3 regions of the Neorhizobium sp. AL 9.2.2 genome follow, and region 3 is predicted to be linked to each of the others. Evidence: predicted binding sites of a transcription regulator. Region 3 holds the regulator's gene; each other region holds the start of a gene.
The links. Region 3 encodes LexA, which represses DNA repair genes until DNA is damaged. Its sites were predicted from a motif close to TGTTCNNNNTGTGTTCNG; they were not measured.

Region 1 (10,423 bases), 1.2 Mb from region 3:
CAGAAGGCAATAGGCGTAGCAATCGCAGCCATAGCGGAACAACCGCACCTTTTCTTCGATCGAGCGGTAAAGGGCCAGATCCTCGCCCTCGAAAATATGCGGTGACGTGGTGAAGAGAACGGCGTCGGACAGCTGTCCGCAGTCACGCACCGAAAGCACGGCCTCGCCGCCCGGCCCGCGATAGGTCGCAACCTTGCCATCGGCAAAATAGCGTTCGCCGGTAAACGGCTGGTCCATCATGCCCATCGTGGCGCGACCATTCCACTGCAAGCCGATCAGCGTGCCCCACAGCGGCACGCCTGAGATAAAGGCCCGCGTCCCGTCGATCGGATCGATGACCCAGACATGCTCGCGGTCGAGCCCGACATTGCCATGCTCTTCGCCCAGGATGCCGTGTTCGGGGAAACGCGCCTCGATCAGGGTCCGGATCGCGGTTTCCGCCGCCCTGTCGCCCTCGGTCACCGGATCGAAACCGCCGGCCAGCTTGTTGACGACGGAGACACCGGTGCGGAAGCGCGGAAGCGTCTGCTCGCGGGCGGCATCAGCGAGCGTATCGAAAAAGGCGCGATCAGGCAGCATCAAAAACTCCGTCCCAGAAAAGCTGCCCCTGTTCTAAAGCAGGTCTTGGCGCTTAGAAAGGCCTGAACCGCTCTTGGACTGACCAAAACTCGGTCACTTCGCCAAATAATGATGCAATTTTCATCACATAAAATAATTGATTGACAAATGTGCATAACGGACGTAGCGTCTTCCTACAGTCTTTGACTGTAAATACCCTCCTTGGGTGTTTCCTCCCTAGACTTAGCCGCGCTGTAAGCGCGGTTTTTTTTGTCCAAAATACACGGGCGGAAGGGTATCGCTCGATGAGCACGCAGATGTCTGCATGCTGCGGCATCGAATGCGCTCTGTCAGGGAAGTCGGCTACCTCGGCGATCGAAGTCAGCCTGATGCGGGGATACTATTCCGCTGCGAGCGCAGTGTCGCTGGCCGAAAAATCAGCGACGAAGTCGGCCATCTGGCGCATGAAGAGCGAGAGTGCGGCGGCGATCGCATCGAATTCCGGCCGCTTCGAAAGCGTCCCCTCATCCACGTAAAGCCCGCGGTTGATCTCGATCTGCAGCGCGTGCAGGCCGCGCACGGGCCGGCCGTAATGTTCGGTGATGAACCCGCCAGCATAGGGTTTGTTGCGCACGGCGGCAAAACCCATCTCACTCAGGAAGCTGAGCGCTGCGCGCGAAATTTCGGCAGACGCGCTTGTGCCGTAGCGATCGCCGATGATGAAGTCGGGCTTCACGTTCGAACCCGAAAGCCGGATATTGCCAGGCATCGAGTGACAATCAATCAGCACGCAGATGCCGAACCGGGCATGCGTGGCCGCGATCAGCCGGCGCAGGCAGGCATGGTATGGCTTGTAGATTGCCTCGATCCGGGACAGGCCCTCCGCCACCGAAAGCTTGCGCCGGTAGATATCCATGTTCTCGGCGACGATGCGCGGAATGGTGCCAAGCCCACCGGCAACGCGCATCGATCCGATATTGGCGTAAGGCGGCAACGGACCATCGAACATACGCGGATCGAGTTCGAACGGCTCGCGATTGACGTCGAGATAGGCCCTGGGGAAATGGGCGGCCAGCAAGGGCGCGCCAAGTTCCGGCGCATCGGCGAAGAGATCGTCGACATAATGATCTGCCGAACGGCGAATCGCCATCGAGTCGAGATTGCTGTCGGCAAGAAAGCTTTCCGGGTAGCACCGGCCGCTATGGGGAGAGTTGTACACGAAGGGAATGGTTTGCCTGGCGGGTTCCCTTACCTCAAAATGCTCAGGATCGCCGGCGTTGAAATCCATTCCGTTTTTACCATGTCATGAACAAGTCAGATGAGGTATGTTGCCAGTTGCCCGGCGGGAAGTCCATACTATGTAATCCCACCAAGGCTGCTTCGGCTCTTATTAAACGGATGTTTACCGTCAATTGAGAGTGTAGACGGCCATACAGCCACGACTCATAGACAGATAGCGGTCCCCGAGATGCTTCCAAAAATCCTTCTCGCCGAAGATGACAACGACATGCGCCGGTTCCTGGTGAAAGCGTTGGAAAAGGCGGGCTACAAGGTCATTTCCTTCGACAACGGCGCCAGCGCCTACGACCGGCTCCGCGAAGAGCCTTTCTCGCTGCTCCTGACCGACATCGTCATGCCCGAGATGGACGGCATCGAGCTCGCCCGGCGCGCGACCGAACTCGACCCCGATCTCAAGGTCATGTTCATCACAGGGTTTGCCGCCGTCGCTCTGAATTCTGATTCGAAGGCCCCGAAGGATGCAAAGGTTCTCTCCAAGCCCTTCCACCTGCGCGATCTTGTGGATGAAGTGAACAAGCTTCTGGCCGCGTAAGCCCGGTTTTCCGGCGGCTGTCAAAAAGACTTCACAAAACCGGAAAAAGCCTATTGACGGCACATCGGTTTCTGTGGTCTTAAGCCGCCCATCGGATGGGCGTATAGCTCAGCGGGAGAGCACTACGTTGACATCGTAGGGGTCACAGGTTCAATCCCTGTTACGCCCACCATCCTGATTAGCCGCAAGGCACGAAAGGCTTCCGGGAAACCGGAAGCCTTTTTCGTTTCAAGCCGTTAACCGACCGCATAACGTCCCGTCACCATTCTTCCATCCGTAACAATACCAATAGCGCTAGGCTTGCGGATGCGGGAGCTTGTGGGTCTGAGTTTGTGGCTGGCCTCTCGGCCAGTGGCACTCAGGCGGCCGGGGTCGTGTGGGGCTCCGGCCGCTTCAATAGCGCTTCACTTCCCGAATTTACCGCAAACAAAAGCCGCCCGTGGAAGCTCCAGGGCGGCTTTGCTGTTGTGATCCTTGGGGTCTTTCTTAGAAGACCACGGCGCCTGCCGTCAGTGCCAGAACCAGGAAGATCAGGAAGATCACGATAGCGATAAAGAACAGGATTTTCGCGATGCCCGCGGTGGCAGAGGAGACGCCGGAGAAGCCGAGGAAGCCTGAAATCACGGAGATGACGAGAAAGATGAGAGCCCATTTCAACATGGTATTATTCCTTCATATTTGATGCGGGAACAACGTGACAAAAGGTTCCAGGTTCCAGCGCCGTGATGGCCGCGAAGAAATATTCCGGCAAAAATGTGAACTACGCGTCGGCAAGCAGATGCACTCGTCCCGAGATGCCGATCGACACCCGGTCGCCTGACGCAAGCAGCTCGCGGCCGGGGATATCCAGGCGGAAGGAAATCTCGCCCTCGGCGATACCGTCTCCGGCGAGTGTTATCCTCGCATCAAGCGATGGCCCGCAGAAAACCACGTCGCTGACCACAGCCGAGACCCCGTTGTCCGGCGCGTATTCGATCCGGCTGACGGTAAACTGCTCAGGCCGGATCATGATCTGCGCCCGGCCGCGATAGGTGACGTCCGCAACCTCTAGCCGGCCGATCGGGCTGTCGGCTATCCCGTCGCCGACCACTGCCGGCAGCACGACCGCTTCTCCGAGAAAGGTGGCCGTCGCCCGGTCGACGGGTTTCAGATAGACCTCGCGCGGCGTGCCGACCTGGGCGAATTTTCCCGCCCGCATCACGACCAGCTCATCGGCGAAGGCAAGCGCTTCCGCCTGGTCATGGGTCACGAGAATGGTGGTGACGCCGGCAGCCGACAGTACGTCGGCCACAGCCTTTCGGGTGGCGGTCCTCAGGCCCATGTCGAGCGCCGAGAAGGGTTCGTCCAGCAGCATCAGCCGTGGCCTGCGGGCAAGCGCCCTTGCCAGCGCCACACGCTGCTGCTGGCCGCCGGAGAGCTGATCCGGCTTGCGGGCAAGCATCGCCCCGTCAAGTCCGACCATTTCCATCAGTTCCGCAGCCCTTGCCTGTTTGGCCGTGCGATCCGCATCCATGCCGAAACCGATATTGTCGAGCACCGAGAGATGCGGAAACAGGCAGCCGTCCTGCGCCACGATGCCGATATTACGTCGGTAGGCAGCGACATGCGCGTCCGCATTGGACATGATCTCGCCGCCAAGCGTGATCGAGCCGGCGTCAGGAACCTCGAACCCGGCGATCAGCCGTAGCAGAGTGGTCTTGCCGCAGCCGGAAGGTCCGACGATGGCCGTGCGGCTTCCGCTTTGGGCTGCAAGGTCGACACCGGCAACGGCTGCGACGGAACCGTAACTCTTGGCAACGGAGGAAATGGTAAGCAGCGTCATCGCCCGGCGATCTTTTTCGACTGGTGGTGAAGGAGAAGGGTGAGCGGCAGCGAAAACAGGATCATCAGCAGCGCATACGGTGCGGCTCCCGCATAGTCGATCTCGCTGGTCAGCGCCCAGAATGCCATGGCAAGCGTGCGCGTGCCGTTGGGCGCCAGCATCTGGGTCGCGGTCAGCTCGTTCATGATGCCGAGCGAGGAAAGCGCCATGGCAGATGCAGCGCCGGGCGCTGCCAGCCGCACTGTGGTGGACCAGAGCGCCCGCGCGGGCGAACGTCCGAGACTTTCGGCCGCCTGTTCCAGCTCTGCCGGCACCTGCGCGATGCTGGCGCGCAGGCTGACCAGCGCCCGCGGCAGAAACATGATGACGTAAGCGATGACGATCGTTGCCACCGTCTGGTAAAGCGGCAGCATCACCCGGATCGAGATCGTCACCAGAGCGAGCGCGACAACCACGCCCGGCATCGAGCTTGCGAGATAATAGCAGCCTTCGAGAAACCGACTGGAACGCGTCGGGCGGCGCACCGAAAGCCAGGCGATCGGCACGGCGGCAGCAGCCGTCGCCACACCGCCGATCACGCAGATCGTCAGCGTCTGGGAAAGGGCCAACCCGATCTCGCTGAATTGCCAGATATCAGCACCACCGGCGATCAGCCAGCGCCCGAGCGTCAGCACCGGCACGCCAAGCGAAACCGCAGTAGTCACGACCGGCAGCAGTAGGCAGGGATATCGCCAGACGCCAAGCGAGGCGCGCACCGGATGGCGGGCAACGCCCGAGCCCAGCCGGGCATAGCGACGGCGGCCCCGCACAGCGGCATCGACGCCGATCAGCACGAAGCAGCAGGCCACCAGCACCAGCGCCAGCATATGCGCTGCAACGCCGTTGTAGGTGGACTGGAACTGGTCAAGAATTGCCGTCGTGAACGTGTCGAACCGGATCATCGCATAGAGCCCGTATTCCGACAGGAGATGCAGGCTGATCAGCAGCGCCCCGCCACACAGCGACAGTCTGAGTTGCGGCAACACGACACGCCGCAAGACAGCAGCGGGCGAAAGACCGAGAGAGGCCGCCTGATCCTCGAGCGCTGGATCGATCAGCCGAAGGGCCGCCGAAACGGGAAGGTAGACGAAGGGAAAGTAGGTCACGACCGAGATCGCGACGCCCGCTCCAAGCCCGTTCAGCCGCGGCCACATACCGATCCAGGCATAGGACTGCACGAAAGCGGGAATGGCGAGCGGCACGATGGCAAGCCAGGCCCATAGCTTTGCGCCCGGCAGGTCGGTGCGCTCCGTCAGCCATGCAAGCGCCGTTGCGAGAACCGTCGCGACCGGCACCGTGAAGACGATCAGCGCAACGGTATTGAACAGGAGGTCGCCGACACGGGAACGGAAGATCAGCTGCGATGCCGTTTCCCAGCCGGTCGCAACCGTTGCCCAGAACACGAACCCGAGCGGCGTCAGCGTCAGGGCGGCAATCGCAACGGCGATTGCCAGCGTCCATGAGGATCCGGCAAGGGGTTTCCCCGCAGGCTTCCGGCGCGGCCGGCTGGCAACCATGCTCTCGGTGGTAAACGTCATCGCGTGCTCAAGAAAGAAGAGACATCGCAGGTACGCCCTGCGATGTCCGTGCGCAACAGGATTCGATGGTGTTTAGAGAATGCCGGCGGCTGTCATCATGTCGGTGACCTTGGCATTGTTGAGGCTCGAAGGCTCGACCTTCGGCGCCTGAAGGTCGGCAATCGGAACGAGCGCCTTGTTGGAAGCCTCGTCCTTGCCGACGGCGTATTCGAACGAGGTGCCGTCACGCAGAATCTTCTGGCCGCCCTTGCCGGCAAGCCATTTCAGAAATGCCTGCGCCTGCTCCTTGTGCTTGGAAGAGGCCAGAATGCCACCGCCGGAGATCGACACGAAGGCGCCCGGATCCTGGTTCTTGAAGTAATGCAGCGCAACGTTCTTGCTGTTTTCGCCGGTCTTCGCCTGATCGCCGAAATAGTAGTAGTGATAGATCAGCGCGCCTTCGAACTGGCCCGCATTGACGGCCTTCATGGCGGTGGAATTGCCACGCACGGCAGTGAAGTTCTCTTTCATGCCCTTCAGCCAGGCAGCGGTTTCCGGCTCACCCTTCAGCTGCAGAAACGCGCCGACGATCGCCTGGAAATCGGCACCCGACGGAGATGCGGCCCAACGGCCCTTCCATTCGGGCTTGGCGAGATCGAGCATCGATTTCGGCAGCTTGTCCTCGGTGAGCTTGGTCTTGTCATAGGCAAACACGGTGGAGCGCGCGGCAATTCCGGTCCAGTGACCGTTGGCCGGGCGGAACTGCTCGGGAACGAGATCGAGCGTTGCCTTGTCGACAGGCTCAAACAGCCCCTTGCCATCGACAAGCGCCATGGCCGGCGAATTTTCCGTCAGAAACAGGTCGGCCGGCGAGTTGGCGCCTTCCTGCACAATCTGGTTTGCCATTTCGAGGTCGGATCCGTTGCGCACCGTAATGACGATGCCGGTCTCTTCCTTGAAGGCCTCGACCCATTCCTTGGTCAGGCCCTCGTGCTGGGCATTGTAGATCGTCAGGCTGTCGGCGACCTGCGCGTTGGCCGGCATGGACAGAGCGAGTAGCGAAACGGCGAGCGAAGCTCCGGCCGAAAGAGCAGACAGAATTTTCAAGTTTGCCTCCAATTTATAAGCGTCATCGCATCGATAGCCAAAGCCGACCTGCGTAGTCAAGTTTAAGAATCGAACGGGGATGGAGACCGATTGCGGCAAATGCCGGCGAATCAGGTAGAGCTGAAACGAACACATCAAGAACAAGCCGCGGAAACTGAATGTCGGTTGCTTATCTGGAAAAATTGAACGAGGCCCAGCGCCGCGCGGTCGAGCATGGTTCGGACGTGCCGGATGGCGGCGCTGCCGGACCGCTTCTGGTCATTGCAGGCGCAGGCTCCGGCAAGACCAACACGCTTGCCCATCGCGTCGCCCACCTGATTGTGTCGGGCGCCGATCCTCGCCGCCTGCTGCTAATGACGTTTTCCCGCCGTGCGGCCTCCGAAATGGGCCGCCGCGTCCAGCGCATCTGCCGCGAAGTGATGGGGGCGAAGTCCGGCGTCATGACCGATGCGCTCGCCTGGGCCGGCACGTTTCACGGCATCGGCGCAAGGCTGTTGCGGATCTATGCCGAACAGATCGGCCTCGACCAGGAATTCACCATCCACGACCGTGAGGATTCCGCCGACCTGATGAACCTCGTTCGCCACGAGCTCGGCTTCTCCAAGATGGAAAGCCGGTTTCCGACCAAGGGCACCTGCCTTGCGATCTATTCGCGGGCCGTCAACTCAGAGACGCCGCTGGACGAGGTGCTGAAGACATCCTTCCCCTGGTGCCTTGCCTGGGAACCGCAGCTGCGCGACCTGTTTGCCTCCTATGTGGACGCCAAGCAGGCGCAGAACGTGCTCGATTACGACGATCTCTTGCTCTACTGGGCGCAGATGATGAGCGAGCCGCTGATTGCGCAGGATGTCGGCGAACGGTTCGATCACGTCATGGTCGACGAATACCAGGACACGAACCGGCTGCAAGCCTCGATCCTGATGGCGATGAAGCCCGGCGGCCGCGGGCTGACGGTGGTGGGCGACGACGCCCAGTCGATCTATTCGTTCCGCGCCGCCACGATCCGCAACATCCTCGATTTCCCGGCAACCTTCGATCCGCCGGCCAACATCGTCACGCTCGACCGCAACTACCGCTCGACCACCACCATTCTGGCAGCCGCCAATGGCGTCATCGAACTTGCCCGCGAGCGGTTCACGAAAAACCTGTGGACCGACCGGCAGTCGGAGGAGAGACCGCGTCTGGTCACCGTCAAGGACGAGACTGAACAGGCGAGCTATATCGTGGAAAAAATCCTCGAGAACCGCGAAACCGGCATGTTGCTGAAGCAGCAGGCCGTGCTGTTTCGCGCCTCGCACCATTCCGGTCCGCTGGAAGTGGAACTCACGCGCCGCAACATTCCCTTCGTCAAGTTCGGCGGCCTGAAATTCCTCGATAGCGCCCATGTGAAGGACATGCTGGCGGCCCTGCGCTTTGCCCAGAACCCGCGTGACCGGGTTGCGGGGTTCAGGCTTCTGCAGCTCATTCCGGGCATCGGCCCGCAAACGGCGGCGAAGATCCTCGATGCGATCGCCGCCGATCCGGAACCGCTGGCGGCACTCCAGGAAATCCCCTCGCCTCCGAGGTCCGGAGAAGACTGGCCGGCCTTTGTCGAGATGCTCGGCGCCGTCAGGAAAAGCGAAGGCTGGCCTTCCGAAATCGGGCTCGCCCGCCGATGGTACGAACCGCATCTTAGCCGCATCCACGAAGATGCCGACACCCGCAAGGCCGACCTTCTGCAACTGGAGCAGATCGCTTCCGGCTACGCGTCGCGCGAACGCTTCCTCACCGAACTGACGCTCGATCCGCCGGATGCGACGAGCGATCAGGCCGGCGTTCCGCTGCTGGACGAGGATTACCTGATCCTTTCGACCATCCATTCCGCCAAGGGCCAGGAATGGCGCTCGGTTTTCCTGCTCAACTGTGTCGACGGCTGCATTCCCTCCGATCTCGGCACCGGCACGACAGCCGAAATCGAGGAGGAACGGCGGCTGCTCTACGTGGCGATGACGCGCGCGAAGGATCACCTTCACCTGATCACGCCGCAGCGTTTCTTTACCCACGGCCAGCATTCCCAAGGCGACAGGCTCGTCTACGCCTCACGCTCCCGCTTCATCCCGGCAACGCTGCTGCAGTTCTTCGAAAGCACCGCCTGGCCGGTGGTGGCGCAAATGACCGAAGCCGAACGCCAAGCCCGCCACCAGATCCGCATCGACGTAACCGCAAGAATGCGCGGCATGTGGCGCTGACCGTCACAAGTTGCGCGAACGTATAGGCAAGCTGCCTGACAATGGAGATTGCGTGTTGGAAATATCGTCGCTTGAAACCGCATTCTCGATGAAGGAGCCGGTCATCGGCCTCCGATTTGCATCCGAAGACCTGTCCGATTTCATCACGTCCGAATCGAAATTTTTGGATTGCCGGTTCAACGATTGCATCTTCGATGGCGCGAAGATCAGAGAATGCGAATTCATCGGCTGCAGCTTTTCCAACTGCTCCTTCAAGGAAGCCGAGTTTTTCAACTGCATCTTCGTCGATCGCGAAACGCAGGCAGGATCTGCGTGGAATTACTGCGACCTCAACGAGGCGAAGTTTAAGGCCTGCAACCTTTCCAACAACCGCATCGTCAAATGCGAAGCCTTCCTGCTCGAGATCACCGATTCGTCGGCCGTCGGTCTGCAGTTCGACGCCGAGGTTCATCGCAAGATCAGCAAGCGCATGATGTTTGGCGGCGTCGTCTTACAGCGTTGCAAGCTGCAGTACGCGGTGTTTGCGGCCTCAAGCTACGAAGAGAGCCGGTTCGAGAGCTGCGATCTCAGAGACTGCTCGTTTGTCGAAAGCAATCTCAGCCGCGTCAGCCTGATGGGATCGAGCCTCAACAATATCGATTTCACCGGCGCGACGCTTGATTTCGCCAACCTCTCGCAGGCGACCTTCGACGAGATGGATCTTGCAGCCATGGCGTCGTTCAAGGGCATGACTGTCAGCCGCGACCAGCACGAAAACCTGCTCCGCTCGATGGGAATTCTGACGTCGGGATAAGCAGCAGACACAACCGGTGGGCGGAAAGGCTTTCCTTTCAAACCGAAAAAGCATTAGAGCGACCGTTCTGCGTCGAAGGAGACTGAAGTGGACAGCAATCAATCGGCAAGGGCCTCGCGGGCGACGTCGTCAGCCCAGCCGGCCCCGTCGACGAAGAAGGCTGCAGCGTGGATGCTGACGTCGATCAGCCTGCTGCTGCTGATGGCGATTTCCGGCCGGATCATCACCCGCGAGATCGACGTGTTCCAGGTGATGGAAATGCGCTCGATCATCGCCTTCTTCATGCTTTTGCCATTGGTGTTTCGCGAGGGCGGCTTCAAAGCCATGCGCACGACCATCCTGCCGGCCCATATCGGCCGCAACGTCGCCCACTATATCGGCCAGTTCGCCTGGCTGATGGGCCTGACGCTGATCCCGCTCGCCCAGGTGATCGCCATCGAATTCACCGCGCCAATTTGGGCAGCGCTCATGGCAGCGGCGTTTCTCGGCGAGAAGCTGACATGGCGCAAGGGCGCAGCGATCGGCTTC
Region 2 (10,423 bases), on a different contig from region 3:
TGATCAGCGTTTCAACCGCATCGCAGGCAGATGCATCATCCGGATGGGATCGATGCCCGGGAAGAATGATGTCGGCCTTCCTACAGCGTTTCCTGATCTTCAGGGTAGCGCGCGAGGAAGGTTTCGAGTTCGAAAAGGAGGGGCGGGAGGTGCCGTGTGACAATTGCCCAAGTGGTTTCATCAAGAATATCATCGTATTCATGCCGGAGCATGTTTCCAAAACCCCTGATGGCGCCCCAGTTGTGGCTTGGAAAGATTTCTTCTGCCGTCGAGCCAAGCTTGAAAGAGGCTTCGGAAATTCGTGCTAGACATCGCTCAGACGCATCCCGTGTAATCTTGCTGACAGAGTACGCGTCGAAATCCATACCGTGTGTATATTCGAGAATGGATTGACCGTTCTCGACAATGTCTCGGAAACGGATCAGAGGACGCTTAGTAGGCAATCGCCCTATCCCTCTCCACGCTCCGGCTGAAACGTTTCCGGCGCAACGGTTCGGGAACTATGTCAACGCTCCTTACACCAGTAATGCCAACGATCAGGGCACGTAGCTCTTCGACGGCCGTAAAATACCCCCAGCCAGACTGTATGACCGGCTCTGAAAACGTCACCAGAACATCAAGATCTGACTCGTCCGTCGCCTCGCCACGCGCTACCGAGCCAAATATCGACATCTGCTCCGCGCCTGCGGCGCGCAGTTCGGCCTCGTGCTCCCGAAGCTTGGCGATGACCTGGTCCTTGTCCATGGGGAGACTATAGCGCAGGTCGGAATTTCAGTCGAGATGCAACTCAGGGCTTCATGCGAGTGAAGGCCTCACTCGCCGTCGAGCGGCTCCACGCCCTGCGGCTTGCCGCTGCGGTCGAGGCGGATCTTTTCGATCCGGCTTTCGGCAGCGTTGAGCAGCTTTTCGCAATGCTTCTTCAGCGCTTCGCCGCGCTCGTAGATGGCGATGGATTCGTCAAGCGCCACGTCGCCGCGTTCCAACCGCGCTACGATGCTTTCCAGCTCGGCAACGGCCTTTTCGAAGGAATAACCAGTGACGTCGATCGGAGCGTTCGGCTCGCCTGGGGCTTCGGTCATGTCCTTCATCCTCTCATCAGTCTGCAGATATGCAGGCCGGCCGATTCCGCCAGCCCTTCCAGATCATAGCCACCCTCGAGCAGGCTGACGACCCGGTTGCCGGCGTATTTCCCCGCAATTTCCATCAACCGGCCGGTCGCCCAGTCGAAATCGTCGCCGACCAGATTGATCTGCGCCAGCGGATCGCGGTGATGCGCATCGAAGCCTGCCGAGATCAGCACAAGATCCGGGCGGAAGTTTTCGAGCGCCGGCAGGACGCGGCTCTTGAAGGCATCGCGAAAATGGTCGCTGCCGTCATTGGCCGAAAGCGGCGCGTTGACGATCGTGTTCTTCGTGCCCGTCTCGTCTCTGGCGCCTGTGCCGGGATAAAGCGGCATCTGGTGCGTCGAGCAAAACAAAACGGACGGATCGTCCCAGAAGATGTCCTGCGTGCCGTTGCCGTGATGCACGTCCCAGTCGACGATCGCGACACGTTCGACGCCATAGGTCTGCTGCGCATGGCGGGCGGCGATGGCGATGTTGTTGAACAGGCAAAAGCCCATCGCCTTGGTCTTTTCCGCGTGATGTCCCGGCGGACGCGAGGCAACGAATGCGTTGTCCACCTTGCCGGTCATCACGTCGTCGACGGCCGCGATCGCGCCGCCGATGCCGGTCAGCGCCGCCTGCAGGCTCTTCGGCCCCACATGCGTATCGGCCTCGATCTGCAGGATCGTGTCTTCCTCGGGGATCTTGCGCATCACCCAACGCAGGTGTTCTTCCGGATGCGCCAGAAGCACCGTGTCTTCGTTGGCCTGTGGTGCCTGTTTGCGGTCGAGCTTGTCGAAATTGGGGTGTTCGAGCGCGATGTTGAGCGAACGCAGCCGGTCTGCCCGTTCAGGATGGCCTTCCGGCGTCGCATGCTCGAGAAATATGGAGTTTTCGTAAAGGCGCGTGGTCATTGGGCGGCCTCGTGAGGTATGTTGAGCTCGGACATGGCGCAGAACGGCGATGTTTTCAAGCGCATACCCCTTGCTCTTCACCGGATTTGCCGTGAAGTAGGCGCATTAGGCGTTTTTTGGAGTGCGGGCAGGAATGGCGAAGGATATCGGCAAGACCCATGATTTTCGCGTTGCCTATCGCGATGTGGATCTTAACGGCGAAATGTTTCGCGCTGCCTATATCGGCCTTGCGGAACAGGCGGTCACGGAATTCTGGCACCGCCGCAAGCCGGCAACGGATGACCCGTTCTTTGCGGTCGGCAAGATCTCCTGCACCTATCACATGCCGCTGAAGCTCGGCGATCTCGTCCATACCCATGTCGGAGTGAGCAAGATCGGCGGCAAGTCCGCAGGCTTTATCGTCCGCTTCACGCGCGGCAGCGATGAGGTGGCCGAAGCCGAAATCGTCTGGTCCGCATGCGATCCGGAAACCCGGACGCCGGCCGCGCTGCCCGAAGACCTGCGCGACTGGCTGTATCAGTTCCTCGACTGACTGCTCACGCTCGCTGCGGCAGCAACGGATAGCCTGCCATCACGGCCCGACCGGCGAGCGCCGCAATCACAGCCTTCAGGACGTCGCCCGGAATGAAAGCGAGCGAGCCGAGAAACGCTTTGACGAAGCCCATGCCGGTGATCAGCGCCAGATAGGTGATGCCGATCCCGTAAAGCACGATCACGCCGCCCATCAGGGCTGCGATAAAGAAGTTCACGCCCTGCACCAGCCCCGCCTGGTCGCGACCCACCATGATCTGCGACAGATATCCGGTTACCATGGCTGCAAACACCCAGCCGATCAGATAACCGGTCGTCGGCGCCATGAAGACGGCAAGGCCGCCGCGGCCGCCTGACAGAACCGGCAGACCGATCGCTGCAAGCACCAGGACCAGGAGGACCGCGATCGTGCCGCGCTTGGCGCCGAGCACGACGCCGGCCAGCATCACGCCGAGCGATTGCGCCGTGATGGGGACGGGAATGAAACCGAGCATGACCGGCGGCACCAGTCCCAGCACGATGATAATAGCGGCAAACAGGGCGGCCAGAACGAGATCACGAGTAGGCAAATAGCTATTCCTTGACGACTGAATCTGTATCACTTCTGCGCACGGATTGCCCGGGCGTCAATTGCGCTGGCAATCTCGTCGGCATTCTTCAATGTGAGGATGATCAGCGGGACGATGATGGAGAGGGTTCGAGGGCGCAACCCTCGCGCGATATGGGCATCGCGGATGGCCTGATGGCGCAGCAGGATTTCTGGAATGAAGCGAAGGACAAGGCCGATCGACAGGCCGATATCCGCAGCTTTTACAAGCCCGAGCTTTTCCAGCGGCAAAGCCGCAAATGTCACTTCCGTAATAAAATCGCCGGTAGTAGTCGTGGCCGTCACCGCGGACGCAAGAAGCGCCAGCGCCGAGAGCCGGAAAAACACGCTGACGGCCTCGACAGGGCTGTTGAAAACCAGCGTGAACAGCGCAACGGCTGCGATGGTGAGGAAAAGAACCCGCAGCCGCAGCCATGTTTGCCGCCATCCGATTCGCAGCGAAGCGAAAAGCAGGCAGCTGGCGACCGCACCGACGCCAAGCACTAGCGGCGACTGGATGAGGAACAGAGCAAGGCTTGCGGCAGCCAGCAGCACAAGCTTCGCCCGGGCCGAAAGCCGGTGCAGAAAGCCACTGCCGACCACGTAAAGCGTCTTCATGCGGCAAGCTCGCGGTAACGGGCGATGATCTCGGCAGCGTTTCCGTCGCCGGCAAGCCGGCCGTTGTCAAACAACAGAACCCGCTCGAAACCCGCGATGAGATCGAGATCGTGGGTGAGCACGATGACGTTTTCGGTGAGCTCGTTGATCGTTCGAGCCACCAGGTTGCGGTTCTTCAGGTCCAGCTGGTTGGTCGGCTCGTCCATGATCAAAATGTCCGGTTCCGTCACCAGAACCGAGGCAAAGGCCGCAAGCTGCAATTCGCCGCCGGAAAGCTCGTGCGAGCGACGGTCGGCAAGATGTCCGATGCCGAAGCGCGAAAGGATCGCCGTCGTTCGGGCCTCGATTTCGGCTTTCGAAAGCTTGCGCGACATCAGGCCGAGCGCGATGTCTTCCTTCAGGATCGGCAGGATGATCTGGTTCTGCGGGTTCTGGAAGATGAAACCCACTTGTCTGCGGGCGCGGTCGGTGTCGGCCTTGGTATCGAAGCCGTTGACCACAACATTGCCGCTCGCGGGAGAAACCAGCCCATTGATCATCCGCGCAAACGTCGTCTTGCCGGAGCCGTTGAGGCCGATCACGCCGATGCGGCGCTCGGTCAGCCGCACCGTCAGCGGATGCAGCGTGACACGCCCGTCGAAGCGGGCTTCGGCCTTGTCGAAATGGATGTCCAATGCCGGTCCTCGGTTGCTGAACGGTCTATATCGCGGCGGGAGCAGAGCGGGAAGGCGGAATGAAAAGTGAACATTGCATCCGGTCCACTGTCGCCCTAGTCTCGTTGCCATGGCGATTCTGATCGACAATGCCCGGGCAAGACGGATTTTCATCGAACGGCAGCAGCTTTCCGCACCGCCGACCCGTGCGCTCAACAAGGCCGGTCTTCTGCAACTGATCGACGATCTGGGCTTCGTGCAGGTGGATAGTATCGCCACCGTCGAGCGCGCCCATCACATGATCCTGTTTTCGCGCAACCAGACCTATCGGCGCGAACATCTGACGTCGCTCTTGGAAAAAGACGGCGAGCTGTTCGAGCACTGGACACACGACGCCTCGATCATTCCGGCGCGTCTGTTCCGCTACTGGAAGCATCGCTTCCGCCGCCGCGAACCGATCCTGGCCGACCGCTGGCGCAAATGGCATGGCGAAAGTTTCGATTCCGCCTTCGAGGAGACGTTCCGGCACATCTCGGAAAACGGCGCGATCATGTCACGCGACATGAAGATGGAGGATCACAAGTCCGGCGGCTGGTGGAACTGGCACCCGAACAAGACGGCGCTCGAATATTACTGGCACACCGGCAAGCTTTCGATTGCAGGCCGGGTGAATTTCCAGAAGATCTACGATCTGACCGAGCGCGTCATTGCCGTCCACCATCACGAACCGGATGTCAGCCACGAGGACTTCATCGATTGGGCCTGCCGCAGCGCGATGGAAAAGCTTGGCTTTGCCACATCGGGCGAACTCGCCGCCTTCTGGGATATCGTCACGCCGGAAGAGGCGCGGGACTGGGTGAAAGCCCATCGCGACGAACTCGTCGAAGTCCTGATCGAAACCGCCGACGGAAGCCGGCCGCGCGCTTCCTTTGCCTTTGCAGGCTTTCCCGAAAACCTCGGCGATATTCCCGAACCGCCGGCACGGGTGAGGGTGCTCAGCCCCTTCGATCCACTCCTGCGCAACCGTGACCGGGCGGTTCGGCTGTTCGATTTCTTCTACCGCATCGAGGTCTTTGTGCCCGAGCCGAAGCGGCAATACGGCTATTACGTCTTTCCGCTTCTGGAAGGCGACCGCATGATCGGTCGCATCGACATGAAGGCGGAGCGCAAAACGGGTGTGCTTGATGTCAAGCGGCTGTGGCTGGAAAAGGGCGTCCGGGCATCCGCGGGCAGGCTGGACAAGCTCGACGCCGAGCTGCAGCGGGTGGGGCGGTTTGCCGGCGTGGACAAGGTCGTCTATCGAGACGGCTGGCGGGACTAGGTCCCGTCAGCCGTTTCATCTCTCGGAAGCGCTCAATCCGGGCGATGCCGGGGACTTAACCCCGCCACCGCAAATACACCGTCGCAAGTGGCGGAATGTCGAGAGCGATGGATGCCGTCTTGCCATGCGCCGACTGGTTTTCCGTCCAGGCTTCGGTCTGGCCAAAATTGGTGCCGCCGTAGATCGCGGCATCGGTATTCAGCACCACTTCCCAGCGTCCCTCGAACGGCACGCCGATCCGGTAGCCATGCCGCGGCACAGGCGTCATGTTGGAAGCGACGATGATTGCCGACTGCCGATCCTGCGACAGGCGCAGCATCGCGGTAACGGAGTTTTCCGCATCGTCGGACACGGCCCATTCGAAGCCTTCAGGATGGAGATCGCCATACTGAAGCGCCGGCTCGGCCGAATAGAGCGCATTGAGATCGGCGATCAAGCGCTGCATGCCCGCATGATCGGGGCTGTCCAGCAGATCCCAGACAACGGACGCGTCGTGGTTCCACTCGGTCACCTGAGCGACTTCGCCACCCATGAACATCAGCTTCTTGCCGGGATGGCCCCACATGAAACCGTAATAGGCGCGGAGATTGGCCATCTTCTGCCAGTGGTCGCCCGGCATCTTGCCAAACAGCGAACCCTTGCCGTGCACCACTTCGTCATGGGACAGCGGCAGCATGAAGCGTTCGGAATAGGCATAGACCATGCCGAAGGTCAGGCTTCCATGCTGGTATTTTCGATAGACCGGATCTTCCTCCATGTAGTGGAGCGTGTCGTGCATCCAGCCCATGTTCCACTTGAAGTCGAAGCCCAGTCCACCCTGCTCGACGCTTTCGGTCACACCCGGCCAGGCGGTCGATTCCTCGGCCACCGTGAAGGCATGCGGGCAGCGCTCATGGATGATGCTGTTCAGGTGCTTGAAGAACTCGACGGACTCGAGATTTTCCCGGCCACCGAACTTGTTGGGGATCCACTCGCCCTGGTCGCGGCTGTAGTCGCGGTAGAGCATGGAGGCGACGGCATCGACACGCAGCGCATCGATATGGAAATGGTCAAGCCACTCCAGCGCAGACGCGATAAGAAAACCCTTCACCTCGTTGCGGCCGAGATTGTAGATCAGCGTGTTCCAGTCCTTGTGGAACCCTTCGCGCGGATCGGCATGCTCGTAGAGCGCCGTTCCGTCGAACTGCGCCAGACCCCAGACGTCGGTCGGGAAGTGCGCCGGCACCCAGTCGAGGATGACGCCAATCCCGGCGGCGTGGCAGCGATCGATGAAATAGGCGAAGTCTTCGGGCGTGCCGTAACGGCCGGTCGGCGCAAACAGACCGAGCGGCTGGTAGCCCCATGATCCGCCGAACGGATGCTCCATGATCGGCAGCATTTCGATATGGGTAAAGCCGAGCTTCTTGACGTAGGGCACGAGGCGCTGGCTGAGTTCCACCCAGTCGAGCGTGCGGTTGCCCTCTTCGGCAATCCGAACCCAGGAACCGAGATGCACCTCATAGACCGACATCGCGCCTTCGCGGGCACGGTCCTTGGCCTGTGCCGCCATCCAGTCGCCATCGGTCCAGCGGAACGGCTTGGACGAGGCGATGACGGAGGCGGTCGACGGTGCTGCTTCCGAGGCCCGTGCGATCGGGTCGGCCTTCTGCGCCAGCATATTGCCGTGAGCGTCGAGAATTTCGAACTTGTAGCGCTCGCCATGGGTCAGCCGAGGAACAAACAGTTCCCAGACGCCGGCCTGTGGCCGAAGCCGCATCGGATGCCGGCGACCGTCCCAGGCGTTGAAGTCGCCCACGACCGAGAGACGGGTGGCGTTCGGTGCCCAGACGGCAAAACGCACGCCGGAAACCCCATCCACTTCCATCGGGATTGCGCCGAGCGTACGGCCGAGATCGTAATGGGTGCCCTGGCCGATCAGGTGCAGATCGAGATCGCCGAGCAGTGGCGGAAAGGAATAGGAATCCTCGGTTTCCTGGATCGCTTCCGGCCATTCGATGCGCAGGAAATAGGGCGCAGTCGAATTGGTCACGCCGGCAAACAGACCGCCGGGGTGGATGCTGTCCAGCTCCGCGACGACCTTGGCCGTATCGCGCTCGACGACCTCAACCGAAAGCGCCCCGGGAAGCAGCACCCGCACCACGGTGAGGTCGCCGTACTGATGGCGGCCGAGAATGGAAAAGGGATCGCCATGACGGCCGTCGACGAGGGCCTGGAGGCCCTCCTCAACGGTTCCGATGATGAGGTCTGTGCGCTCGTATCGCATCACTCTGTCTCTCCCTTGGGTGCATCAGGGGTGGAATTGCTGTCGGTGTCGAGAAGTCGCGCAGCAATGGTCGCAAAACCTGCCAGCGGCAGTGGCAGCCACTGTGGCCGGCTGCGAACTTCGTAGGCGATTTCGTAAGCGGCCTTTTCCAGCAGGAAGAGGTCAAGTATTTTCGACCGCTTCTCGTGCGGGATGTTGAGCGAGTCGGACTTTTCCACAGCATCGAAATAGGCCTGCAGGAATGCCGGTTCCGCCTTGTCGATGAAGCGGCTGACGAGCTCCGGATGACGGGCGTCGTCCACTTCGCTGACGACCTCCCGATCGAGATCGGCCGAGGCTGCGAGATAGCTCAGCGACCGCAAGAGGCCGGCCACATCGCGCAGCGGGTTGGACTTTGCACGACGTTCCTCGAGATCGCGGGCTGGTTCGCCCTCGAAGTCGATGATATAGGCGTCGCCTTCTGCCACCAGGATCTGGCCGAGGTGGAAGTCGCCGTGGGTACGGGTCATCAGCGTCGAAATGGCAAAGCCGGACAGCGTCTCGACAAGGCCGAACAGGTCTTCGCGACGGCTGAGGATCATGCGTGCGTCTTCTGCGGCGCGACCTTCCAGTCCCTCGCTGTTCAGTTCGAGCATGGTCAGGCTCTGGTCGATCTGAGCCGTTACGCCCGCGCGCCATCTCGAGATATCGGCATCGCCAGCCCAGATCGGGCTGAATGCCTCGTCATCGGTCGGCTGGGCCAGTGCGACATGCAGCTCACCAAGCCGTGTTCCGATGGTGGCCGAAAGATTGACGAGCGGCTTGAAGTGCTCGTCGATACCTTCGCCCTCGAGCCCGGTCACCACGATCTCGTCGATTGCGCGGCGCAGGTTGCCGAGCATCCAGTTCCAGGCATCACCCTGATTGCGGATCGCGCGCTGCACGATGATCATCGTGTAGCGGTTGCCCTCCGGCGAGGTGCGGGCGACTTCGCCGAGCAACTGTCCCGTATTCTGGTAGCCGACATTGGTGAGATATCGCGTCATCTCCACCTCCGGGTGGATACCCGGGAAGATGTGACGGATCAGCTTTACCATGGCGAGATCACCGATGATCAGCGAGCTGTTCGACTGTTCGGCCGAAAGCCAGGTCACAGGCATGTCGTCGTTGAAGTTGAGCTGGTCGAGAGTGTCGGTGCCGACGAATTCAAGGGCGCCTGAAACGCCCGAGATCACGGCCCGTTCGGACAGTCCGCGGATCACGCCGCGCGCCAGCCCTTCCATCGCAAAGCCGTCGGTCAGGAAGCCGACACGGCGACCCTGACGGATGCGCGCAAGCGCCAGCTGCTGGGCAAGCGCCGAAGGCTGGGCTTCATCCCAGGCGATGGCGAGCGGCAGGAGATAGGTATCCAACTTGCCGGCAACATCGACCTCTAGCTCGCCAAGCAGGATGTTGTTGGCAAATGCGATCGGCGTCACGTTGGCAAGCCGCGCCGAATTGAGGATCGAGCCCTTGGAGCCGAACCAGCGGCGTTTCGAGAGGTATGGCGGCAGGATATCCTTGGCAAACAACTTCGACAGCGGCGAGTCTTCGCCGAGCTCCTGCAGGTCACGGCGAACGACCATGGTCACCATGTCCTGCATCTGCTCCGGTGGCTCCTTGCGCCAGACGGGGCCGTCGGAAGTTTCCACCAGCTGGAACCAGAAGAAGCCGTAGGGCGGCAGCGTCAGCAGATAGGTCAGCTGACCGATCGGCGGGAACGGCGACATGCCGGACATCTCGATCGGCACCCAGCCGGCAAACTGCGACAAATCCAGTTCCACCGCCTGCGGCAGGCGTGAAAGGTTGGCGACGCACAGGATCGTCTCACCCTCGTATTCGCGAAGATAGGCAAGGATCTTGCGGTTTCCGGGCGTCAGGAAACGCTGCGTGCCGCGGCCGAATGCGGCATGCTTGTTGCGCAGCGCAAGCATCCGGCGCATCCAGTTCAGCAGCGAATGTGCGTCGGCGCCCTGCGCTTCGACATTCACCGCCTCATAGCCGTACTGAGGATCCATGACCGGCGGCAGCACGAGGCGCGCCGGATCGGCCTTGGAGAAACCGCCATTGCGGTCCGGAGACCACTGCATCGGCGTGCGAACGCCGTCGCGGTCGCCCAAATAGATGTTGTCGCCCATGCCGATTTCGTCACCGTAGTAGATGACGGGCGTTCCGGGCATGGACAGCAGCAGGCCGTTCATCAGCTCGATCCTGCGGCGGTCGCGCTCCATCAGCGGCGCAAGACGGCGACGAATGCCGAGATTGATGCGGGCGCGCCGGTCGGCGGCATAGATGTTCCAGAGGTAATCGCGCTCTTCGTCGGTCACCATCTCAAGCGTCAGCTCGTCGTGGTTGCGCAGGAAGATCGCCCACTGGCAATTGTCCGGGATTTCAGGCGTCTGGCGCATGATATCGG
Region 3 (10,423 bases):
TCGATGGTCAGCTGGTTGCGGAAGCCGATATCGGCGCCATGATGCGCAAGGAAAGCGAATGAGCATGATCTCGGCCAGCGCGCGCATCCACCCTTCGGCCGTGGTCGAGGATGGCGCCGTGATTGGCGAGAACGTCGTCGTTGGACCGTTCTCCCATGTCGGCCCGCGCGCGGTGCTGAAGGACAATGTCGAGCTCATCTCGCATGCGGTAGTCGGTGGCAAAACCGAGATCGGCAAGGGATGTCGGATCTTCCCGATGGCGGTCATCGGTGGTGTGTCGCAGAGCCTTCACGAAGCTGGTGAGGATTCGAGCCTGACCATTGGCGACAACTGCACGATGCGCGAAGGCGTGACGATGAACACCGGTACGACGGGCGGTGGTGGCAAGACGGTCGTTGGTGACAATTGCCTCTTCCTTGCAAATTCGCACGTCGCGCATGATTGCCAGCTCGGCAGCCATATCATCATGTCCAACAACGTGATGCTGGCTGGTCACGTGCAGGTCGCCGATCGTGCGATCCTGGGCGGTGGCTGCGCCGTTCACCAGTTTACCCGCATCGGTCGGCAAGCCTTCATCGGTGGACTTTCCGCCGTCAACTACGACGTCATTCCGTTCGGCATGCTGAACGGCAATCCCGGTCTTCTGGGTGGCCTGAACGTCGTCGGCATGACCCGCGCCGGCATTGATCGCGCAACGATCCATATCGTTCGTCGCGCATTCAAGAAGATCTTCGAAGGCGAGGCAAATGTTCGCGCCAATGCCGCAGCGATCCGCGACGAGTTTGCCGATTGCCCGGAGGCCATGGAAATCATCGATTTCATCACAGCCGATAGTGACCGCGCGATCTCATCGCCTTTCCGCAGGAAGGGCTGATGGTCGCGGCCGGCGCCCCTGGCCAAGCGCGAGAGGGCCGGCTGGCGATTATCGCCGGTAAAGGCTTTTTGCCAGCCTACCTGGCGGATGCCGCACGTGTTGCAGGCGAAGATCCGTTCATCATCCAGCTGAAGGATGAGGCGGATCATCGCTTTGACGGGTTCGACCATGTGTCGCTCGGCGTCGGCGATCTTTCAGGGATCGAGAAGAGTTTTCGAGAAAGAGGCATCCGTCGCGTCGTGATGTCGGGCGGCGTCGCAAGGCGCCCTGAATGGCGCGACATTCATCCAACCTTCAAGACCCTGATCAAATTGCCCTCCGTCGTGCGCACACTGCTATCAGCCGGCGATGACGCAGTGCTGCAGATGGTGATCAAGTTGATCGAGGCCATGGGTTGCGAAGTTCTGGGTGCCCACGACATCGCGCCGGGCCTGCTGGCGAAGGTCGGTCCGCTTGGCCAAGTGTCTCCAAGCGGTGACGATCTGCGCGATATCGAACGCGGTGTCGAGGCTGCGAGTGCGCTCGGCAATCTCGATATTGGCCAGGGCGCTGTCAGCGTCGGCGGCCGCGTTGTGGCACTCGAAGGTGTCGAGGGAACTGACCGGATGATGCAGCGCGTTGCCGAACTGCGCGCCGAGGGACGTATCTCCACGCGTCGCAAGGGCGTGCTCGTCAAGCTCTGCAAGCTCCACCAGGATATGCGCGCGGACCTGCCCACCATCGGGCCATCCACCGTCGAACATGCCGTCGCGGCCGGGCTGGCGGGGATCGCCGTGGAAGCGGGCAGGGCGCTGGTGCTGGAAGAAGCAAAGCTGATCAAAGCTGCTGACGCCCACGGCATTTTCGTCTGCGGCATCGATCAGGCCCTTCCGTCGAGAGGATTGTGATGAACCAAGGTTTGAAGGTTGCGATCATCGCCGGCGAAGTGTCGGGCGATCTCTTAGGGGCAGACCTCATCGCAGCACTGAAGGCGTCCTACGCCGGTCCCGTCGAACTGATCGGGGTGGGCGGTGATGCACTGTCGGCCCAAGGCCTTCAGTCGCTGTTCGATTTCTCCGAATTGTCGATCATGGGCATCACCCAGGTGCTCGCGCGTCTTCCCAACCTGATCCGTCGCATCAACCAGACGGCGGCTGCGATCGTCGCCGCAAAGCCCGATGTGCTTGTCATCGTCGACAGCCCTGACTTTACCCACCGAGTGGCAAGAAAGGTGAGGGCGGCCCTGCCGGATCTGCCGATCGTTGATTATGTCTGCCCCAGTGTCTGGGCCTGGAAGGAATATCGTGCCAAGGCGATGCTCTCCTATGTCGACCTCGTTCTTGCCGTCCTTCCGTTCGAGCCGGAAGCGATGCGGAGGCTGGAGGGTCCGCAGACAGTGTTCGTCGGTCACCGGCTGACCAATGATGCGGATCTCCTGAGGGTCCGTGCTGCGCGCGCCGAGAGGCCGGTCAAGACCTCCGCCGACAAGAAGACGATCCTCTTGCTTCCGGGCTCCCGTTCAGCCGAAATCAAGGCACTCCTACCCGTGTTCGGCGAGGCTGCGCGCGAGTTTGCAGATCGCAATGGTGAGACCCGGTTCCTGCTTCCGACGGTACCGCGCCGGGAAGAACTGGTGCGGAAGATGGCCGCAGATCTGCCGGTTCATGTCGAGATTACCACGGATACAGCCGGAAAATGGGCTGCCTTCGCAGAGGCGGACGTGGCGCTGGCGGCTTCAGGGACGGTTATCCTGGAACTGGGGCTTGCGACGGTTCCTGTTGTCTCAGCCTACAAAACGGACTGGCTGATCAAGCTTCTGGCCGGCCGCATCAAGATCTGGACCGGCGCGCTTCCGAACCTGATCGCCGACTACCCGGTCGTTCCCGAATATGTCAACGAGGTCGTGCGACCCGGAAGCCTCAGCCGCTGGGCGGAACGTCTGTCCGCCGACACGCCGGAGCGCCGTGCGATGCTCGACGGGTTCGCACTTGCCTGGCAGAGACTGGACGTCCCTGTTCCGCCTGGAGAGGCCGCAGCAGGTGCGGTACTCGAACTGTTAGACAACAAAAAACCCGTTCATCGCTGAACGGGTTTTTCTATTCGCAAAGCCTATTACAGCGCTTAGCGCTTCGAAACGGGCGTGTAGTCACGCTGCGCTTCGCCGGTATAGAGCTGGCGCGGACGACCGATACGCTGCTGCGGATCTTCGATCATTTCGGCCCACTGGGCGATCCAGCCGACGGTACGCGCAAGCGCGAACAGAACGGTGAACATCGTCGTGGGGAAGCCCATCGCCTTCAAGGTGATGCCCGAATAGAAGTCGATGTTCGGGTACAGCTTCTTTTCGATGAAGTAGGGGTCCGTCAGAGCAATCTTCTCGAGTTCCATGGCGACCTGCAGAAGCGGATCGTCCTTGTGACCGAGTTCCGCCAGCACTTCATGCGTGGTCTTCTGCATGATCTTGGCGCGCGGATCGTAGTTCTTGTAGACGCGGTGACCAAAGCCCATCAGACGGAACGGATCGTTTTTGTCCTTGGCACGGGCGATGTATTCCGGGATCTTGTCGACGGTCCCGATCTCGGTCAGCATGTTGAGCGCTGCTTCGTTGGCGCCGCCGTGAGCGGGGCCCCAGAGGCAGGCAATGCCGGCAGCGATACAGGCGAACGGGTTTGCACCCGAGGAACCTGCAAGGCGAACCGTCGAGGTCGACGCGTTCTGTTCGTGATCCGCATGCAGGATGAAGATGCGATCCATGGCGCGCGACAGGACCGGGTTCACCTGGTATTCTTCACACGGCACGGCAAAGCACATGCGCAGGAAGTTGGAGGCGTAATCCAGGTCGTTCTGCGGATACACGAAGGGCTGGCCGATATGGTACTTGTAGGCCATGGCGGCGAGCGTCGGCATCTTGGCGATCATGCGCAGCGACGCAACCATCCGCTGGTGCGGATCGGTGATGTCGGTGGAATCGTGATAGAAGGCCGAGAGAGCGCCCACGCAACCGCACATGACGGCCATAGGATGCGCATCGCGGCGGAAGCCGGTGAAGAAGCGGCTCATCTGCTCGTGAACCATGGTGTGCATGGTTACGCGATGATCGAAGTCCTTCTTCTGGGCAGCCGTCGGCAGTTCTCCATAGAGAAGCAGATAGCAGGTTTCCAGAAAGTCACCCTGTTCAGCAAGCTGCTCGATCGGGTAGCCGCGATGCAGGAGAACACCCTTGTCGCCGTCGATATAGGTGATCTTGGATTCACAGGATGCAGTCGACGTGAAGCCGGGGTCGTAGGTGAAGGCACCGGTTTGCTTGTACAGGGCTGCGATATCGATAACATCCGGCCCAATCGTGCCCGATCGCACCGAGAGGTCGACTGTCTTATCACCAAGTACGAGATTTGCGCTTTGTTCCGTCATTCTGATCCTCCAACCTGTTGGCGGCATGGCGCCCAGAAAGCGCCATAAGAGTTAAGCGTCGCAAGTTAGCTATATGATCCTAAAGGTGATGCCAAGCGCTCCTGCGACATTTTGTGCAGCGCGAAAATAATTTAGGCAGGACACGTTTAAAAGATGCCCAACCTCATGGTGTAAGAGGCCGTAACGTGAAGGAAAACCGCAGCTTGGCGAATGTGTTGACGAGGAGAATATAAACGCGCAGGTTGCGTTTATCAATCACCGTCTCTGCAGCGGAGCCGGCGGGATAAACCATCATGGCGAATGGCGGAGCGATTTTTGAGGCAGCCAGCAGCAAGCCGATGATGCTTGCTTCGACACCCCACGCAATCGCACTCTGGACGCCCGAATCGGCATCGCAGACAATGCCCGCGGAAGTCCGGAATGATGGTCGAAACGACCATCATTCCGAGGATGTTTTCCTGGGATATGTGGTCAGAGACCGGCCCGTTTCCAAATGGCTGTGCACGTCGTTGAGCGAGGAGCTTTCCCACGGTCATGTGTTCCTCTTCCTGCCTGTCTTGCTAGGCGCCGGCGCTGCGACCTGGTTCGCACTTCCTTGGACGCCATCGCCATTCATTCTCGCAACCATGCTTGCGATCTCGATGGTGACCGCAGGGCTGACACGGTATCGCGCGCATCCACTGTCTCGTGCCAACCTTGTACTCTGCCTGCTTCTCTCCGGTTCTGCGCTGGCAGCGCTCGAAACCTGGCGGTGTTCGACGGTCGTGCTCGATTCGCCCGTCACGACGACCATCAGCGGGATTGTCGAACGACGCGAAGCCGATGCACAGCGCCGCTGGCGCTATATCCTCAGGATCGAGCAGACATCTGAGCCCTCGCTTTCACGACCGCCACAGCGCGTCTCGGTTCTTGCCAGAAGCCAACACGACCCTGCAGACATCGGAGAGCGCGTTTCCGGCCGTGCCCGTCTGTCGCCACCCTCTGGCCCGGCGCTTCCCGGATTGAACGATTTCGCCTTCTCCTCCTACTTCGATCAAATCGGGGCCGTTGGCTTCTTTTACGGCGCGCCTAGCGTACAACCGGCGATCGATGACCAACCCGGGTTATGGTCGGACATGCAGCGGGGGCTTTTTGCGCTTCGCAGCGCAATCGGCAATCGCATCCGCGATACGGTCAAGGGGGATGCGGGCGCTTTTGCTGCCGCAATCGTGACCGACGAGCGCCGTGCAATTTCCCGTGAGACGACCGAGGCGCTTCGTCTGTCCGGACTGGCCCATATCGTCGCGATCTCAGGCCTCAACATGGCGCTGGCAGCCGGTATCTTCTTCGTCGGCGTTCGCTCCGTCCTGTCGCTGTTTCCAGGCTTTGCGCAGGCCTATCCGATCAAGAAGTTTGCCGCGTTCGGTGCGCTTGTCATGGCGACCGCCTATTACCTAATTTCCGGGTTCGGGGTTTCCGCCGAGCGGGCCTATATCATGATGGCGGTGATGCTGGTCGCCGTGCTCGTCGATCGACCCTCCATCAGCCTTCGCAACGTCGCCCTTTCGGCAATCATCATCCTCGCCATCTCGCCGTCGGAGATTCTGGGTCCGAGTTTCCAGATGTCGTTTGCGGCAACCGCGGCACTGGTGGCAGGGTTCGCCCTCTGGACGCGATATTTCGCGAAAGGAAAGGAGGAGACAAAAGGTAGCAACCGTTGGATAACGGGTATTGCGGCGACGTTGCATTTCATTGCCGGGATCGTGGTGACGTCGCTGATCGGCAGTACGTCGACGTCGATCTATTCGATCGAGCATTTCCACCATCTGACCACCTACGGCCTCGCGGCCAATCTCGCGGCCATGCCGATCATTTCCTTCGTGGTGATGCCGGCAGGTCTCGTGGCCATGCTGCTGATGCCGTTCGGGCTGGATGCTCCCGTTCTGTTCATCATGGGCGAGGGGCTGCGGATCGTCATTCGCATTGCCGAGATCGTCGCCGCATGGGGCGGCGATATTGCCATCGGCCGGCAGAACCCGCTTTTCCTGCCTCTGGCGACGGCAGGCTTTCTGCTTCTGACGCTGCTGCGCACGCCGCTGAGGTTGACAGGCGCGCTGTTCATGGCGGTGGCTTTGCTCTTTGCGGTCCGCTCAGGCTCGGCGCCGAGGCCTGATATCGTCATATCCGAAGACGGCGCATCGGTCGGCGTGATCCAGGATGACAAGATCACCCTCAATCGAACCCGACCGCCGGGATTTATCTACGATCAATGGCGGCGAGCGCTGGTGCTTGAGACCGGAGAACAACCGCTCGCCTTGCCGGTTCTTGCCTCTTCGGAACCAGCGCGAGGTGCCAGCCTTGCGAAAAGCGATGACAGACCACCTGGACCACATTCGCGACCGGATTTGACGCGCCGGGAAATCGAATATGTCAGGGGTTTTCTTCAAGCATTGAAGCCCGGACGATTCGCCTGTCTGCCGAAAATCCTGTGCGCGGCGCAGACTGCTCAGGACATCCGGATCGTCACCGTCGAAGACAACCGATACACCGGTCTTGCCTGCGATGTCGGTCGGATCATCGTCTCGCCCGGCGCACGCTTCGATACTTGCCGCTCCGGCGCCTTGCTTCTCAGCGGGCGGACGTTGCGCCGGACTGGCGCACTGGAAATCACCATTATTCCGAACGCGACAGCGCCAGACATCAAGATTACGGCGGCGATGCGAGACAGCGCACAGACCTCAAGCCGTCCGTGGACCGTCCACCGGTTCTATGACTGGCGAACGCGACAATTCGACTTTGGCATCCCGGAGGCTGTTGCTGCGCATCTCCGGGATGACAGCGTTCTCAATGGTAGCGGCGAATAAGGCCGACAAGCTTGCCCTGGACCTTCACCCGGTCGGGCGGGAAGATGCGGGTCTCGTAAGCCGGGTTTGCCGCTTCCAGTGCGATCGAGGCACCCTTGCGGCGGAACCGCTTCAGGGTCGCTTCTTCCTCATCGACCAGGGCAACGATGATATCGCCTGGACTTGCGGTGCTGGTATTCTTGATGATGACGGTATCGCCATCGAGGATGCCGGCATCGATCATCGAATCGCCCTTCACTTCGAGCGCGTAATGATCGCCGGAACCCAGCATCTCGATCGGAACGGCGATGTCATGGGTGTTGTTCTGGATCGCGGAGATCGGCACGCCGGCAGCGATTCGACCCATGACCGGAATGTTTGTCGAGAACGGATTGTCCGCCATGACCGGCGCCGGCTTCTGAGCGACGACCGGTTGCGTTTTGCCGAGGCTTCCCTCGATGACACTGGGAGAAAAACCCCGTCGCGGATGAAGGTTCGCCACATAGGCGTCAGGCAGCTTGATCACTTCGAGCGCGCGTGCTCTGTTCGGCAGACGGCGAATAAAGCCACGCTCCTCGAGCGCGGTGATCAGCCTATGGATGCCGGACTTCGATGCAAGGTCGAGAGCGTCCTTCATTTCGTCAAACGACGGCGGCACGCCTGATTCTTTCATCCGCTCGTGGATGAACAGAAGTAACTCCTGTTGCTTGCGTGTCAGCATGGACGGGACCCTCAGAATTGGAAACAAATGCAGAACGGACGCTATATGTTCTATCTGTGTTCCGCAAGCCCCAAATTTTTGCTCAAGAATAGTCTCATTTCAGCGTTCGATCACGTATTCAGTTCGTGCGCAGCACTTGCCGAGTTTCCCGCGATAGCCAATGTTCTGCGGAATAAGACTTTGGGGGTGTAAGTGGGTAACAAGTCAGTCGATCATTTGGTTCTGCCCGTTGCAGATCTGGCGTCAGCGCGGGGGAGGTTGACCGCTCTCGGCTTTACTGTGGCACCTGAAGGTGTTCACCCTTTCGGCACAGCCAATGCCTGCATATTCTTCGCGGATGGCTCGTATCTCGAGCCGCTGGCCATTGTGAACCGTCGGCAAGCCTCGCTTGCGGCAAAACGAGGCAACGTGTTCACCGATCGCGACATCCGCTTCCGCGGCCAGCGGAAAAGGGAAGGTCTATCGGCGGTGGTCGTCGGGACGCAGGATGCAGCGGCCGATCATATCCGTTTTGTGGACGGGCACATGTCTGCGGGCGAGATGCTTCAATTCTCCCGCCCGATGCAGTTGCCCGATGGTGGGGAGAGCGAAGTCTCATTCCGTCTGGCGTTCGCGGCAGTTCCCGAGGTCGATGACATCTTGCTGTTTTCCTGCCAGCGCATGGCCGCATTACCGGCAGATCGCGGTGGTCTTGATGAGCACGCAAACGCCGTTACAGGCCTTCGAGAGATCGTCTTTTCTGCAGATGACCCGCTGGAGTTTCTGCCGCTTTTCGAAACCGTGTTCGAGACGCAACCCGAGCAAGGGAAAGACGGTCTGCGGATCGAAGCTGCCAATGCCAGCATCCGCATTCAATCCAACGACACGTTCAGCGACGAGTTCCGGTCTTCGATGAAGCCCTTGTTATCGTCGCGCCTCGCTGCGCGCGGGATCATCTTCAAGACCACCGATCTCGCCGTGACAGAGATCACCCTTGCTGCTAATGACGTCGCATTCATCCGCAGGGATGGCCGCGTGATCGTGTCGGCAGCCCCGGGGCAAGGTGTGGTTTTCGGTTTCGAGGAATAGTGAAATGACAGTCTCCGCCAATTCTGAAGTGTCCGTGGGCGAGGGGAGTTCGAAAGTCGTTTTCTCAAACACGGCAAAGCTCTCGCTGATTGCCGGTCCCTGCCAGATGGAAAGCCGTGATCATGCGTTCATGATCGCCGGCACGCTTGTCGAACTCTGCAAGAAACTCGGCATCGGCCTCGTCTACAAATCCTCCTTCGACAAGGCCAACCGCACGTCGATCTCCGGCAAGCGCGGCATCGGCTTGGACAACGCGATGGCGATCTTTGCCGATCTGAAGACGGAATTCGGCTTTCCCGTTCTGACCGACATTCACACTGAAGAGCAATGCGCTCTCGTGGCGGATACGATCGATATCCTGCAGATCCCCGCCTTCCTGTCGCGCCAGACCGACTTGCTCGTCGCGGCCGCAAAGACGGGTTGCGCCATCAACGTGAAGAAGGGCCAGTTCCTGGCGCCCTGGGACATGAAGAACGTTCAGGCGAAGTTCCTCGAAAGCGGCAATCCCAATGTGATGCTGTGCGAGCGCGGTGCCTCGTTCGGCTACAACACGCTTGTCTCCGACATGCGCTCGCTGCCGATCATGGCGTCGCTCGGAAGCCCTGTTATTTTTGACGCAACCCATTCCGTCCAGCAGCCAGGCGGCCAGGGCGGCTCTTCCGGCGGCCAGCGCGAGTTTGTCGAAACGCTTGCCCGTGCAGCCGTCGCAGTCGGTGTTGCCGGCGTCTTCATCGAAACCCACGAAGATCCTGACAACGCACCGTCCGACGGTCCGAACATGGTCCACCTGAAGGACATGCCGCGCCTTCTGGAAAAGCTGCTGGCCTTCGACGCCATCGCAAAAGGCTGACGGCGTCGAAAAACCGCCGAATTGACTGGATTGTAATCCGCGTGTCATCGACGATCGCACAATGTCGATGACACGCCTGTTCGCTGAGCCTGCGAATTCAGGCTCGCACATCAACCGAGGAGAGACCCTTGACCGCCATTACCGACATCATCGCTCGCGAAATTCTGGACAGCCGTGGCAATCCGACCGTCGAGGTGGATGTTTATCTGGAAGACGGCTCGATGGGCCGCGCCGCCGTTCCGTCGGGCGCCTCCACGGGCGCGCATGAAGCCGTCGAACTTCGCGATGGTGGCAAGCGCTATGGTGGCAAGGGCGTCGAAAAGGCTGTCGAAGCCGTCAACACCGAGATCTTCGACGCGATCGGCGGCTTCGATGCCGAAAGCCAGATCCACATCGACAAGACCCTGATCGCGCTCGACGGCACCCCGAACAAATCGCGCCTGGGTGCAAACGCCATTCTCGGCGTTTCGCTTGCCGTTGCCAAGGCCGCCGCCGAATCGTCCGGCCTGCCGCTCTATCGCTATATCGGCGGCGCCTCCGCGCATCTCCTGCCGGTCCCGATGATGAACATCATCAATGGCGGCGCTCACGCCGACAACCCGATCGATTTCCAGGAATTCATGATCATGCCCGTCGGCGCCGAGACGCTGAAGGATGCCGTGCGCATGGGCGCGGAAATCTTCCACGTCCTCAAGAAG

Region 1: G6K99_RS07060 (ATP-dependent helicase) is a predicted target of LexA. The motif match lies at 7,000-7,017, and genes of this name have one in related genera.
Region 2: G6K99_RS03650 (energy-coupling factor ABC transporter ATP-binding protein) is a predicted target of LexA. The motif match lies at 4,482-4,499, and genes of this name have one in related genera.

What each region holds. Positions count from the first base shown of each region.
Region 1 covers NZ_JAALXU010000003.1:110,627-121,049, reverse strand. The annotation lists gene hisN (histidinol-phosphatase) at 1-579, opposite strand, end outside; gene G6K99_RS07095 (N-formylglutamate amidohydrolase) at 959-1,846, opposite strand; gene cpdR1 (response regulator CpdR1) at 2,027-2,389, shown strand; tRNA gene G6K99_RS07085 (tRNA-Val) at 2,487-2,561, shown strand; gene G6K99_RS07080 (DUF1328 domain-containing protein) at 2,876-3,049, opposite strand; gene G6K99_RS07075 (ABC transporter ATP-binding protein) at 3,150-4,211, opposite strand; gene G6K99_RS07070 (iron ABC transporter permease) at 4,208-5,788, opposite strand; gene G6K99_RS07065 (iron ABC transporter substrate-binding protein) at 5,861-6,811, opposite strand; gene G6K99_RS07060 (ATP-dependent helicase) at 7,033-9,102, shown strand; gene G6K99_RS07055 (pentapeptide repeat-containing protein) at 9,155-9,895, shown strand; gene G6K99_RS07050 (DMT family transporter) at 10,067-10,423, shown strand, end outside.
Region 2 covers NZ_JAALXU010000001.1:764,711-775,133, forward strand. The annotation lists gene G6K99_RS03615 (DUF86 domain-containing protein) at 81-365, opposite strand; gene G6K99_RS03620 (nucleotidyltransferase family protein) at 433-744, opposite strand; gene G6K99_RS03625 (exodeoxyribonuclease VII small subunit) at 813-1,079, opposite strand; gene G6K99_RS03630 (histone deacetylase family protein) at 1,085-2,017, opposite strand; gene G6K99_RS03635 (thioesterase family protein) at 2,151-2,549, shown strand; gene G6K99_RS03640 (biotin transporter BioY) at 2,554-3,117, opposite strand; gene G6K99_RS03645 (CbiQ family ECF transporter T component) at 3,147-3,752, opposite strand; gene G6K99_RS03650 (energy-coupling factor ABC transporter ATP-binding protein) at 3,749-4,426, opposite strand; gene G6K99_RS03655 (winged helix-turn-helix domain-containing protein) at 4,536-5,726, shown strand; gene glgB (1,4-alpha-glucan branching protein GlgB) at 5,782-7,989, opposite strand; gene treS (maltose alpha-D-glucosyltransferase) at 7,989-10,423, opposite strand, start outside.
Region 3 covers NZ_JAALXU010000003.1:1,274,864-1,285,286, reverse strand. The annotation lists gene fabZ (3-hydroxyacyl-ACP dehydratase FabZ) at 1-62, shown strand, start outside; gene lpxA (acyl-ACP--UDP-N-acetylglucosamine O-acyltransferase) at 59-874, shown strand; gene G6K99_RS12810 (LpxI family protein) at 874-1,761, shown strand; gene lpxB (lipid-A-disaccharide synthase) at 1,761-2,939, shown strand; gene gltA (citrate synthase) at 2,975-4,264, opposite strand; gene G6K99_RS12795 (ComEC/Rec2 family competence protein) at 4,558-7,107, shown strand; gene lexA (transcriptional repressor LexA) at 7,088-7,807, opposite strand; gene G6K99_RS12785 (VOC family protein) at 8,000-8,875, shown strand; gene kdsA (3-deoxy-8-phosphooctulonate synthase) at 8,880-9,725, shown strand; gene eno (phosphopyruvate hydratase) at 9,854-10,423, shown strand, end outside.